One region of the Rhizobium sp. Leaf311 genome, then DNA from elsewhere that is predicted to be linked to it. Evidence: riboswitches for the same ligand, from Rfam matches in the RefSeq annotation. Region 1 holds a riboswitch; each other region holds the start of a gene.
What was found. A riboswitch is a leader RNA that binds a small molecule or an ion and turns the genes downstream of it on or off. The one in region 1 is predicted to bind cobalamin.
Positions count from the first base shown of each region.

Region 2: it holds a riboswitch for cobalamin, as region 1 does, so the genes downstream of both, bluB (5,6-dimethylbenzimidazole synthase) here and ASF69_RS08115 (CbtB domain-containing protein) in region 1, are expected to answer to the same signal.
Region 3: it holds a riboswitch for cobalamin, as region 1 does, so the genes downstream of both, ASF69_RS00205 (ABC transporter substrate-binding protein) here and ASF69_RS08115 (CbtB domain-containing protein) in region 1, are expected to answer to the same signal.
Region 4: it holds a riboswitch for cobalamin, as region 1 does, so the genes downstream of both, ASF69_RS15955 (DUF1636 family protein) here and ASF69_RS08115 (CbtB domain-containing protein) in region 1, are expected to answer to the same signal.

Region 1 is NZ_LMNZ01000004.1:492,671-495,875, reverse strand. Features, by position in the region: gene ASF69_RS08125 (hypothetical protein) at 549-872, opposite strand; gene ASF69_RS08120 (CbtA family protein) at 874-1,620, opposite strand; gene ASF69_RS08115 (CbtB domain-containing protein) at 1,634-1,816, opposite strand; cobalamin riboswitch at 1,963-2,220, opposite strand; gene ASF69_RS08110 (cytochrome c) at 2,250-3,167, opposite strand.
Region 2 is NZ_LMNZ01000020.1:473,870-477,074, reverse strand. Features, by position in the region: gene ASF69_RS19065 (phospholipase D family protein) at 1-1,184, opposite strand, end outside; gene ASF69_RS19060 (hypothetical protein) at 1,226-1,414, opposite strand; cobalamin riboswitch at 1,514-1,694, shown strand; gene bluB (5,6-dimethylbenzimidazole synthase) at 1,765-2,451, shown strand; gene ASF69_RS19050 (DUF2865 domain-containing protein) at 2,459-3,205, opposite strand, start outside.
Region 3 is NZ_LMNZ01000001.1:50,405-53,609, forward strand. Features, by position in the region: gene ASF69_RS00200 (glucose/quinate/shikimate family membrane-bound PQQ-dependent dehydrogenase) at 1-733, shown strand, start outside; cobalamin riboswitch at 869-1,100, shown strand; gene ASF69_RS00205 (ABC transporter substrate-binding protein) at 1,288-2,319, shown strand; gene ASF69_RS00210 (iron ABC transporter permease) at 2,322-3,205, shown strand, end outside.
Region 4 is NZ_LMNZ01000018.1:54,281-57,485, forward strand. Features, by position in the region: gene ASF69_RS15945 (cobyric acid synthase) at 1-749, opposite strand, end outside; gene cobO (cob(I)yrinic acid a,c-diamide adenosyltransferase) at 754-1,371, opposite strand; cobalamin riboswitch at 1,478-1,687, shown strand; gene ASF69_RS15955 (DUF1636 family protein) at 1,806-2,225, shown strand; gene cobW (cobalamin biosynthesis protein CobW) at 2,222-3,205, shown strand, end outside.

The DNA.
Region 1 (3,205 bases):
ACGTCTGTCGGATCAAGAGACTCTTTTCAGACACAAGACGACGTCCGTCTGATCAAGCGCTTCCCCTCAGCCCAAAGACTTGGGCTGGCTGGATTCCGGCTCAAGGCCGGAATGACGGAAGGTAAAAGGGAATGCCTGAAGTCAAAGAAAATCGCAGGCGGAACCAACAACAAGTCTCCCCCGCCGATACGCCAACAGCACCCACCCCAGCACACCCCAGCCCACCCCAGCAATCCCCACCCGCCACCACACACCGCCGTCACCCCGGACTTGATCCGGGGTCCAGCGATCCGACGTCCGTCGGATCAAAAGACTCTCTTCAGCCACAACACGACGTCCCTTCGGTCAAGAAACTCTCCCCAGCCAAAAGACGACATCCGTCTGATAAAGCGCCTGCTCCCAGCCCAAAGACTTGGGCCTGGCTGGCTTCCGGCTGAAGGCCGGGATGACGGGGTGGGTGAGATGTCCGGTGGGACAAAGCGGGTAAGCCCCGCCCGCCACGTCAGACTTGAGGCATCCCGCCCGCCGCAACTGCGGTAAAAACAGTCCTAGCGATCCAGAACGCGGCAAAGGCGGGCGGGACTGGTGGTGGCCTGTGGGGTTATGGCGCGGCGCAGGTCGCGGCTGTTGATGTGCAGGCTGCGGTCGGCGGGCAGAGCGAGGCGGGTGATTTTGGTGGTGGCGGCGCTGAGGAATGCGGCTTTGTTTGCCGTGAAATAGGCAAGGCAGGCGTCTCGTTGCGGCTCGACTGCCAGAAGCGCCCGGAAGGCCAGCCGGTGCATGACGCAGCGGCCTGCATGGTTGGGGACAGGGAAACTCAGCGCATCGAGCCCATCGCTCCATTCGGCGTCGTCATTTCCCTGCCCTGTCATTCTACCGTGCCGCCTCGAACCGCTTGAGGAAAAGGCCGCTGAGAGCGCCGAGAATAAGCCAGAAGACAAAGCTTGTGACGGTGGCCAGCACCACGAAGCGGCGTTCCAGCGGCAGGGGCGCCAGCGCATGTTCGCCCTCCGGCGGCAGCGGTGCGCCGATGATGTGCGGTGCCGCAATCAGCGCCACGGCGAGAATGGCGGCCCATGGTTCTGCGCGCTTGAAGGCCAGCAGCGCAAGCCCGCTTGCCGTGGCGGCAACGGTGCCCACCCACCACATCTGGCGTGCGCCGAGTTCGGCTGCCGGGCTGCCGGGCAGCTCTGGCGGCAGGCCGATCATGGGGGCCAGCATGACGGCGGCAAAGCCCGCAAGGCCCCAGAACAGGCCCTCACGCCAGCCATTTGCCGGGCCGCGCAAGGAAATCAGAGCGGTCAGCACCAGCGCATAGCCGATGGCCGTCAGCACATTGGCAGCGATGGTATAGGCATTGCGCTCGAACCCATCTGCCGGAGCCCAGGCTTCGGCATCGTGGTGATGGTCCGAAGGCGTTGCGGCGTCGTGGTGGTGATCTGCGGGTGCTGCTGCGGCATCATGTCCGTGGACATGCGCGGCCTCGCCACCGGCATTTTCGAAGGTTTCAGCCTGCAGAATAAGCGGTGTGGTGCCGATTGCCTGCATGGCGCTGACGGCCAGACCGGCAATCAGCCCAACCAGAACGGCGGTAAAAACGATGTTACGGAAAAAAGGCATGTCTCGTCTCCCCTCAATGGCAAGGGAAGGCGTTTGCATGGCGCGTATCATGCGCGGCATTGTGCACGGCCTCGACATGCGAAAAGCCGACGAAACCGACGATGAACAGGCCGAGTGCGGCGGCTGTCAGCGCCTGCGCGATTTTTGCTGTGGTTGACGATACGGCCGATGAAGCCGTGTTTTGCTGTATGGACATGGTGACCCTCTCATGTGCGGCCGGGCCATTGCTGATCAAAGCCCACAACCGCATTCAACATTCACCACGGGGAAAGAGACACATGGTTTTAAAGGCGGGAATACCCGACCTGCCAACCGTGCTTACCCGGACACCCCGCCGGTATTGACGACACTTCATGTGATGGCAGGTCTCCTGGCTTGCGGGTCACAACCTTGAAAACACCTTCCCGATCCTCCTGGTCCGCATCGTATTTTACGAGATCGAAAACGATTTCGCGTCGATGCGCCAGATCAGTGGCTTTTGTTTTCAGGCTCTCCGCTCACAGTTGCGGGGGCAGCCACGAATCAAGGTTTTCACACCCCTATCGTGTTCCCTTTTCACTTTCCGGGCGAACCGGAAAGACCATCACACAACCGTTATCCGGCGATCGGGCGCTCGAGTCAATGGGCAATTACCGCGCGGGCACGGCCTTGAGATAGGCCGCGATGGCATCACGGTCTTCCGCTGTCAGACGCGCCATGTTCTGCTGCACCTTGACCATGGAGCCACCGGCGCTGTCGAAGTCCGGCGTAAAGCCGGTTTCGAGATAGCTGGCAATATCGGCCCGTGTCCATGAACCGATGGTATCGGAGCCCGGGGTGATATCGGGAATACGTCCCTCGCCTTCCGGGTTTGGTCCGCCGGCAAGCCACTGGTCTTTCAGGAAACCGCCCAGCGCATCGCGCGGGGTGTGGCATTCGCCGCAATGGCCGGGACCCTCCACCAGATATTGCCCGCGAACGACCTGCGCGTCGGCATTGGCGATCTGCACCCTTGGCTGACCCTTGTCGAAATAGAGGAACTTCCAGCCACCCAGGCTCAGGCGAATGTTGAAGGGAAATGGCAGGTCATGCGCCGGTGCATCATTGGTGCTGGCGGGCAATGTTTTCAGATAGGCGAAGAGATCGTTGATATCCTGCGGCGTCATCCGCGCGTAGGACGCATAGGGGAAGGATGGGTAGAGATGCTCACCATCCTTGCCAACACCGCGCGTCATCGCATCGCCGAATTGCGCCACCGTCCAGCCGCCGATGCCATGCTGAGGGTCGGACGAAATATTGGGCATGTGGAAGGTTCCGAACGGGCTTGGCAGCGCCTGCCCGCCGGACAGTGTCTTCAAAGCGTCTCCGGTCGCATCCGGGGCGGCATGACAGCTTGCGCAACCGCCTGCCCAGAAAAGAGTTTCGCCATTGGCAAGGTTGGGCTCGCCCAGATTGGCCCAGTGGCTTGGCGGTTGACGCTGCGGCGCGGTGACCCACATGAAAACGCCGAACCCGGCAATGCCAGCAACAACGACGCCACCCGCCAGCTTCGTCCAGATGGAAGCCATTGCCTTCTCCGCTCCACTCAAAAATTCAAAATGCAAAA
Region 2 (3,205 bases), on a different contig from region 1:
AGCAAGCGAAGCTCATGCAGCTTGATGCCATTGACCAAGAGCGGACGCCTGTATCGTGAATAGCCTGCATGTACTGCCGCGACATCGGTTGCGGCAAGCGAGTTGGTGAGAACGCTGACCGAAACCCCGCTTGCAGACAGGCGCGAAAGCGTTTCCACACCCTTCTGCCCCGGTATGAAATAGGGCGATGTTATCTTGAGCTTATGCTTCGTCTCTTCCATCAAAGGCAGAAGCGTTTCCATGAGAAAGTTGCGACCGGTGCGTCGCTTTCCGGCTGCTTTTTCAGGCGGGTCGGCGACCACTTGCGCATTGTCCACCCAATGAAGATTATCGGCCCTCAGGAAGTTACCGGAATGGTGCTGGCTTTCCACCTGTGCAAGATAGGGCGAAGCGGCGTCGCCTGAGGCGAGTACATCCATGCGGCGCCGAAGTTTTGCGAGTTTGTTTGGCCTTCTTGCAAGAAGGGACCGAACAGGCACGGCAACGGCACTGTTCCAGTAGTCGTCGAAGATTTCCTCTGCCTGCGCAACGCATTCTCCGTGCGCGATAACATCGAAATCGCGGAAATTCGCGCTCTCGGCGGCGTCGAAATAGGCATCTCCAATGTTTCGCCCTCCGACAATCAAAACCCGACCATCTGCAATCCAGGCCTTGTTGTGCATACGTCGGTTGACGGAACGGAAACGCATGAGAAGCTCGAGCCCTCGGCGAATGACGTTCTCCCGTGCCTTTGTCGGGTTGAAGAGGCGCAGTTCGATGTTGGGGTGGCTATCTATGGCATGGAAGGCCCTGTCCGATATGGAGACACCCAAGTCATCCAGAAGCAGGCGAACACGAACACCGCGGTCCGCTGCAGCGATCACCTCGCGCATCACCAGCTGTCCGGTGAGGTCGGCGTTCCACATATAGTACATGAGATCAAGGCTGCGCCCTGCGGCGCGCGCGCTGCCAACGCGTACAGCAAATGCACCAAGATTGGATTGTATCAGGGAGATGGCGCTAGGTTCGGCATGGGCCGAACTGAGGTTGATCCAGTGCCGGTCGAGCGGTGTGGCATCGTCTGATTTCGGCAGGGCCGTAGAAGCAATCTTCGTAATGATCTTGTCACGATGGCGGGATGCCAGCGCAAGGCCAGCGAAAATTGCCAGGACGATCAACACTGCAAACAATGTTACGGCACTCACAGCGATCGTTTTATCCGCCCTATCGTAAAGACTTAAAGGTCTTAGTGGATCTCAATATTCCGCTTGTCAGCTTCCTGCTTGATGATGTCTTCAACCAGCTGGCGTTTCAATGAAGGGTCGCCCAACAAATAGTCGTCTGCAAGCTCGAAGATCGATTTTGGACGTTCCATGCGGCTCAACGTATCGAGGTCCGAACCAATCTGCTGCCTAAGTTCGTTGTAATCGTCCATCGTCTTACTCCATTTGCCTATAGAATGCACAGGTGGGCAGCACGGTTCCGCCATCTGCGAAATCGGCCACCAGCGGCTTGCATCTCGAACTCATGGCTTGCATAAGCGCTCGCATCAGGTGCCCGCGCGACGCGGGAGAATCGGGAACACGGTGAAAATCCGTGACGTGCCCAACGCTGTAAGGCCGAGGCATATTTCCAAATGCCACTAAAGTTTCGGGAAGGCGGAAATGTGCTGAAGAAGCCGAGTCAGAAGACCGGCCTGATACCATGGACCGAAGCGCAAGGACGGCGCCACGTTGTTAATTGGCAGGCGTTAAGCGCTATGCCATGCATTGTTGGGGAATGACGATGCCGACGGACGAACAGAAGCAGGCACTCAGGCCTGTTTGTAAATTTTCGCAGGACGAGGTCGACGCCGTCTATCGTGCCATACATGAGCGCCGGGACGTTCGCGATCAGTTCCTGCCTGACCCATTGCCGGCTGATCTTATTGAGAGACTGCTTGGCGCCGCTCACGCTGCTCCCTCGGTCGGGTTCATGCAGCCGTGGAACTTCACACTGGTAACCGACGCGGCGACGAAAGAGCGTGCTTGGGAGGCGTTTTCTCGCGCCAATGCAGAAGCGGCCAATATGTTCGAGGGTGAGAAGCAGGCGCTTTATCGCAGTCTCAAGCTCGAAGGCATTCGCAAGGCCCCGCTCTCGATCTGCGTGACCTGTGATCCTACACGCGGCGGCGACGTCGTTCTGGGGCGCACACACAATCCCCGCATGGATGTCTATTCCACAGTCTGTGCCGTGCAAAACCTGTGGCTGGCCGCAAGGGCGGAAGGTATCGGGGTTGGCTGGGTCAGCATCTTCCACGATGCGGACATCCGGGACATCCTCGGCATTCCCGACCATATTGAAATCGTCGCGTGGCTCTGTCTGGGCCGGGTCGACATGCTCTATCAGGAGCCGGAACTTGCGGTCAAAGGCTGGCGTCAGCGGCTGCCTATTGAAGAGCTGGTGTTCCGCGACAGGTGGGGAAGGTCTTAGCTGGCCATCACTGCTGTTGTGGCTGCGCACCCTTCAAAGCTGGATTTTTCAGATCGATTCGGCTTTGCTCCTCCGGCAGAAACTGTGGTCCAACCATGCGGACCTTGTTCTTCGCCGGATCATAATCTCGCTCGGGAATGGGCGAAGCCGTCTGTTTTTGCGGCTCTTGCGCAGGTTTTGCCGACTCTTCGTTGCCCTTCGGCTTGATCGTTGTGATGCTGGACTGATTTTGCAGCGCTGTGGACTGGGGCGCCTGATCCTGCTTCTTCTCATCATTCTGATAGGCCGCCATGTTGCAGCTGCAGGACGGTGACCTTTCGGAAGTGGGCTTGTCTCGATAGGCGAAAGCTGTCGGCATCGAAGAGTAGGGTTGGCCAGTCTTGGCAGAGACCATGTCGGAACTTTCCTGGCCCTCAAGCGCGTGATAAAAAAGTTCCGTCTGGGTGCCTGGACACATTCGCTCGCATTGCGCTGCCTGCGAGCGGAAATCCAGCGGCGTTGCGTTGGATGCGATGGGGAAAAATGCGCCGTCGCAGGTTCTCACGCATAACGTTCTAAGCCTACCTTGCATGGGCATATCGGGGTTCGGCCCATAATCGGAATAGCCGGGTTGCTCAAACGGATCACCCGGGCCGCGCATGTCAGGGTCCTGTGGCGGGTCGATGGTGGTGATCGATGGTGCCTGCTCGTCAAGACAGCCTTGCGCATCCAGAGCCGCCATAATTTGCTGTCGGTTGTTGCTGCCGCTGTTCTG
Region 3 (3,205 bases), on a different contig from region 1:
GCTGCAGGAAAGCAACATGTGGGGCGTCTCCATGTTCGATCAGCTGGCCTGCCGCATCAAGTTCCACCAGCTGAACTATGAGGGCCGCTATACGCCTCCATCGCTGAATGGAACGCTGGTTTACCCGGGTAATTTCGGGACGTTCAACTGGGGCAGCGTGGCGGTCGATCCGGAACGTCAGGTCATGTTCGGAATGCCGACCTACCTTGCCTTCACATCGCAGCTCGTGCCTCGCAGCGAGATTCCCCCGCGCGGCCAGGATGAAAAGGGGAGCGAACAGGGCCTGAACCGCAATGATGGCGCTCCTTACGGCGTGCTGATGGGCCCGTTCCTCGGACCGCTCGGAATTCCTTGCCAGGCTCCACCATGGGGCTATGTGGCAGGCGCGGACCTCCGCACGGGCGACGTTGCCTACAAGCACAAGAACGGCACCGTCTATGACATGACGCCGCTGCCTCTGCCCTTCAAGGTCGGCGTGCCCGGCATCGGTGGACCGATGATTACCAAGGGTGGCGTGGCTTTCCTCGGTGCCGCCGTCGACAACTATCTGCGCGCCTATGATCTGACATCGGGCAAGCAACTGTGGGAGGGGCGGCTTCCTGCAGGCGGACAGGCAACGCCCATGACCTATGCCACGGATGACGGCAAGCAATATGTCGTCATGGTTGCCGGTGGGCATGGATCTGTCGGAACCAAGCCGGGTGACTATGTCATCGCCTACACGTTGCCCTGAAACGGCAAAAAAACCTCCATGATCGAAAGCCGGGAAGAGATTCCCGGCTTTTTTCATTGTCGAAGAAGAATTAGGCTTCTCAATTGAAATGTAATAACATAACAAAAAGCTCCGCTTGACGGCGGGTTTGGAATACGGCTATCTGGTCGCGACGGTTTCGAGCGAGCAATCGCAAGGAATAATAGGGAATACGGTGAGGGCTTTCGGGCCTGATGCCGTAGCTGCCCCCGCAACTGTGAGCGGATTGTCTAACCCTTTTGGCGCTGGTTTTTCTGGCGCCATGCCACTGCGAAGCAACATCGCGGGAAGGTCGGGTCAAGACGTCAATCCGTGAGCCAGGAGACCTGCCGTCATGTGTTCAATCCAATTCACGGGCGGGGATGCCCGGAACAGGAGATCATCGTGATTGTATCTTGCGCCTGCCGGCGCTCTATTCCTTTTGCCATGTCCCGGTTTCGGTTCGTCCTGACGCGCGTCGTTACGGATTGACGTTCAAACGTGTTGAATCATGTCTGCCTGGATGCGCAGACGCTGACGATCGGGGACTATCGAAAATGACATTCAATTTCAAAAGAGCCGTAAGCTCTGCGATTTTTGCTGCCGCCGCTTTTGGCATCTCTGCAAGCGGCGCCCTCGCTGCTGCGACCACCTATCCCTTGACGCTGAAGAATTGCGGCAGGGACGTTACCTTTACCCACGCGCCGCAACGCACGGTTTCCGTCGGCCAGAGCACCACGGAAATTCTCTATATGCTCGGCCTTGCCGACAAGGTCGTCGGAACAGCGGTCTGGATCGGCCCTGTCATCAAGGGCTATGAAGAGGCCAATGCGAAGATCGACCGTCTGGCGGACAATGATCCGAGTTTCGAAAGCGTTCTCGCCAAGAAGCCGGATCTGGTGACGGCGCAGTTCCAGTGGCATGTCGGCCCGGAAGGCGTGGTGGCAAAGCCGGAGCAGTTCGAGGAACTCAAGATCCCCGTCTATACATCGCCTGCCGATTGCGTCGGCAAGGACAATACCGGCGGCGGTGATGGCGTGCGTCATTCCGTCTTCACCATGGATCTGATCTATCAGGAAATCACCGATCTCGCGCAGATTTTCGATGTTCAGGACCGGGGCGAAAAGCTGGTGGCCGATCTGAAGGCCCGCGAAGAAACCGCACGCAAAAAGATTGCCTCCGTCGATGGCAAGCTCTCTGCCGTCTTCTGGTTCTCCAGCGCCGAGCTGGATATCGATTCCTATGTCGCAGGCAAAAATGGCGCGCCGGGCTACATCATGTCGGCGCTCGGCATCAAAAACGTCATCGACAGCGAAGAAGAGTGGCCAACCGTGGGCTGGGAAACCATCGCCAAGTCTCAGCCGTCGCTGGTGGTTGTCGGCAAGATGGACCGCAGACGCTTTCCGGCTGACGATGTTGTCGTCAAGGAGAAGTTCCTGAAGCAAGATCCGGTTACGAGCCTGATGCCTGCGGTCAGCCAAGGCCATGTCGTTGTCATGGATGCGCAGGCGATGAACCCGACAATCCGCACCATCGATGGCATAGAAGTTCTGGCCAATGCGGTCGTTCAACTTGGCCTTGCCAGGTAACCATGCGCGCTTGCTTCACCATCACCCGTGCCGTCCTGCTGGCGGCCGGGTTCCTGGGCCTTGCGCTCTGGCTTGGCGCAGCCATTGGCGAGACATCCATTTCCATGGATGTCGTCGCCAGAACGGTCGCCAATCGCGTCTTTCATGCGGATTATCCGCTGGATGCCATCGATGAGGGCATCATCTGGAACTATCGCCTCAGTCGGGCGGTGGTCGCGGCCTGTTGTGGCGCGGCACTAGCGGTATCAGGTGTCGTCCTGCAGGCGCTTTTGCGCAATCCGCTGGCCGATCCCTATATTCTCGGCATTTCGGCAGGTGCATCGATGGGTGCGGTCAGCGTTGCCATCATGGGTTTCGGGGCCGGGCTTTTGACCATGCCGCTCGGCGCGTTTCTGGGCGCACTTCTGGCCTTTACCCTCGTCAGCCTTCTGGCACTGCGTGCCGGGCGCGGCAATAGCGCGATCATTCTGGCCGGTGTGGCAGGGTCGCAGCTTTTCAACGCGCTCACATCCTTCATCGTGACCAAGGCCGCCAATGCCGAGCAGGCGCGTGGCATCATGTTCTGGCTGCTCGGCAATCTCTCAGGCGTTCGCTGGCCGGATGTCTGGCTGGCGCTGCCGGCGACCGTGCTCGGCCTTGCCATTTGCCTCTGGCATTCACGTGCGCTGGATGCCTTTACCTTCGGTTCGCAATCGGCGGCCTCTCTCGGCATTCCCGTTCGCCGCGTCTATATTGTTCTGGCGGGCATATCGGCGCTGATGACGGCGATCATGGTCAGCATCGTCGGCTCCATCGGCTTTATCGGGCTGGTCATCCCACATGCGGCCCGCATGATTGTCGGCGTCCGGCACGGTCGGCTGTTGCCCTTTGCCGCGCTTATCGGCGC
Region 4 (3,205 bases), on a different contig from region 1:
ATTTTACGATGGCCTGGCCCGACCAATCCCAGAGCGTCTTCAGCTGGCAGGCGGCTCGCATCATCGAAGTGCGGCAAAAGACCAACCGCTTTCCAGCCGGTCATGTCCGCGATCATGCGCATCCCTTCGTCAAACAGGCTCGCGTCTCCGCGAAAGCGGTTGACGATGAAGCCCTTGATCATGGCTGCGTCATCGGCGGCAAGAACCGTGCGTGTGCCGACAAGACTTGCGATGACCCCTCCGCGATCAATATCGCCGATGAGAATGACCGGTGCGTTCGCAGCCCGGGCAAAGCCCATATTGGCGATATCATTGGCCCGCAGATTGATCTCCGAGGCACTGCCCGCCCCTTCGACCAGAACGAGGTCTGCCTTGCTTTTGAGGTGATTAAAACTATACAGCACATGCCCCATGAGAGAAGCCTTCATGTGCTGGTAGTCGGCTGCCTTTGCGCTGCCGATGACCTTTCCCTGCACCACGATCTGCGCACCGGTCTCGCTTTGCGGTTTCAAAAGAACCGGGTTCATATGGACCGACAGCGCCACACCGGCCGCACGCGCCTGCAAGGCCTGCGCCCGACCGATCTCTCCACCATCCTCGGTCACTGCGGCATTGTTCGACATGTTCTGGGGCTTGAACGGCATGACGGAAAGACCCCGGCGCGTGAAGGCGCGCGCCAATCCTGCGACCATCAACGACTTTCCGACATCCGAGCCGGTCCCCTGAAACATCAAGACACGCGCTGCCATGGATTTAGAACTCGATGCCGGACTGAGCTTTGACACCCGCCTTGAAGTGATGCTTCACCAACGTCATCTCTGTGACCATGTCGGCAGCGTCGAGAAGCGGCTGTTTGGCGTTTCGCCCGGTCACCACAACATGCAAGCCAGGCCGGCGAGCCTGCAGCGTTTCCACGACTTCCTCGAGAGAGAGATAGTCATAGCGCAGTGCGATATTAAGCTCATCGAGAACCACAAGACCGATCGTCTCATCGGCCATGAAAAGCTTTGCCTCCTCCCACGCTTTTGAAGCGGCGGCAACATCACGCTTGAGATCCTGCGTGTCCCAGGTGAAGCCTTCGCCCATCGTGCGCCATGCGACACGATCGCCGAACAGGGCCAGCGCCTGCTGCTCTCCCGTTGACCAGGCGCCCTTGATGAACTGGACGACACCGACGCGACGGCCCGTCCCCAGCATACGCAGGGCCAGTCCGAAGGCTGCCGTGGACTTGCCCTTCCCCGGCCCGGTATGGACCATCAGCAGACCTTTTTCGATGGTCTTTTCCGAAACCTCCGCATCCTGCACGGCCTTTCGATTGACCATCTTGGCGCGGTGCCTTTCGGCTTCGCTGTCGCTGATATCACGGGTCATGCAGGTCGATCCTTACAGGCATTTTTGGTTTTCGAAGCGGCGACTATACCCAAAACGTCCCGCCGGGCAATGACGCGCGCCATTGACACAAAAGCATGGCAGGGCATAAGGGTTAAGCACTGACGGTCTTTTTCCGGCAACGGGAAAAGCTAAGAGGGAACACGGTGTAACCCGCTTTGCGGATAAATCCGTGGCTGCCCCCGCAACTGTAAGCGGTGAGCCCACGCTGGAAGCCACTGGACGAAATGTCCGGGAAGGCAGCGAAAGGGCGCTGAAGCCGCAAGCCAGGAGACCTGCCGTTTCAGGAAAAACGTCTGCCGGGCGGGGTGCTCCGGTCAGTCGGTTGTTCGGGCCTGGCTGCGCGTCTTCGCGTGCCATTTTCGATTTCCGCACCCCGAGACCATTGTGAAGGCGCGGAAAGCAGACCCTTGGATATGACAGCAACAGTACCCAGCCTGACGGACGTGACGGATAAGAGCAAGGCTCAAGGCGTTGTCGTGTTTGTCTGCCGCAGTTGCCGCGCGGAGGCCGATCCGACCGCAGAACCACGCGCCGGGGCAACGCTTGCACAGACCGTTTCGGCTCTTGGCAAGGACGAAGGCGTGACCGTGCGCAGCGTCAATTGCCTTGCAAACTGCAAGCGCGGCCTGAGCGCTGCGATCCGCACCCAGGACGGCTGGTCCTACATTTTCGGTGGCCTCGCACAGGACGATGCCGCAGATCTTTTGGTCGGCGCCCGCCTGCTGGAAAACGCGCCGGACGGGCTCATGCCCTGGCGTGGACGGCCCGACAGTTTGAAGCGCGGCATGGTTGCCCGCATTCCCGCTTTGCATCACACCGAGGAGACACCATGACCACGCTCAATCGCGTTCCCTGCACCATCGTTACCGGCTTTCTGGGCGCGGGCAAGACCACATTGCTGAGAGGTCTTCTCGAAAAGCTGGAAGGCAAGCGACTGGCCATCATCGTCAACGAGTTCGGCGATGTCGGCATCGACGGAGAGATTCTCAAGGGTTGCGGCATCGAAAGCTGCCCGGAAGAAAACATTGTGGAGCTGGCGAATGGCTGCATCTGCTGCACGGTTGCGGACGACTTTCAGCCAGCGCTGGAACAGATTCTCAGCCGTGAGCCGCGCGTCGAGCATATTCTGATCGAGACATCCGGTCTTGCTTTGCCCAAGCCGCTCGTACAGGCATTTCAGTGGCCCGCGATCAAAAGTCGCGTGACCGTCGATGCTGTTGTAGCCGTGGCCGATGGTGCAGCTCTTGCCGAAGGCATGGTGTCGCACGATCTCGAAGCCCTTGCTGCCCAGCGCCAGAATGATGAGGCCCTGGACCATGACGATCCGGTCGAGGAAGTATTCGAGGACCAGATCGCCTGTGCCGACCTCATCGTTCTCACCAAGGGCGACCTTCTGGATGCCGAAGGTCTGGAGCGCGCCAAGGCCCATATCAACGCCCATCTGCCAAAAGCTGCGAAGATTGTTGTCGCCTCCAATGGCGCCATCGATCCAGCCGTGCTGATCGGCCTCGGACTTGCCGTCGAAGACGACATCGAGAACCGCCACACCCATCACGACGAAGAAGAGGACCACGATCACGACGAGTTCGACAGCTTTGTCGTGGAGCTTGACGCCGTGAGCGACCCGGACGCCCTTGCAGAGCGTATCTCGCAAACGGCAGCCTCCGAAAACGTTCTGCGCATCAAGGGCTTTGTCGACGTTTCGGCAAAACCGATGCGGCTTCAGGTTCAAGCGGTTGGCTCAAGGGTCAATCACTATTTCGACCGCCCCTGGGCCGCTGGAGAGGTTCGTCGCAGCCGTCTCGTCGTCATC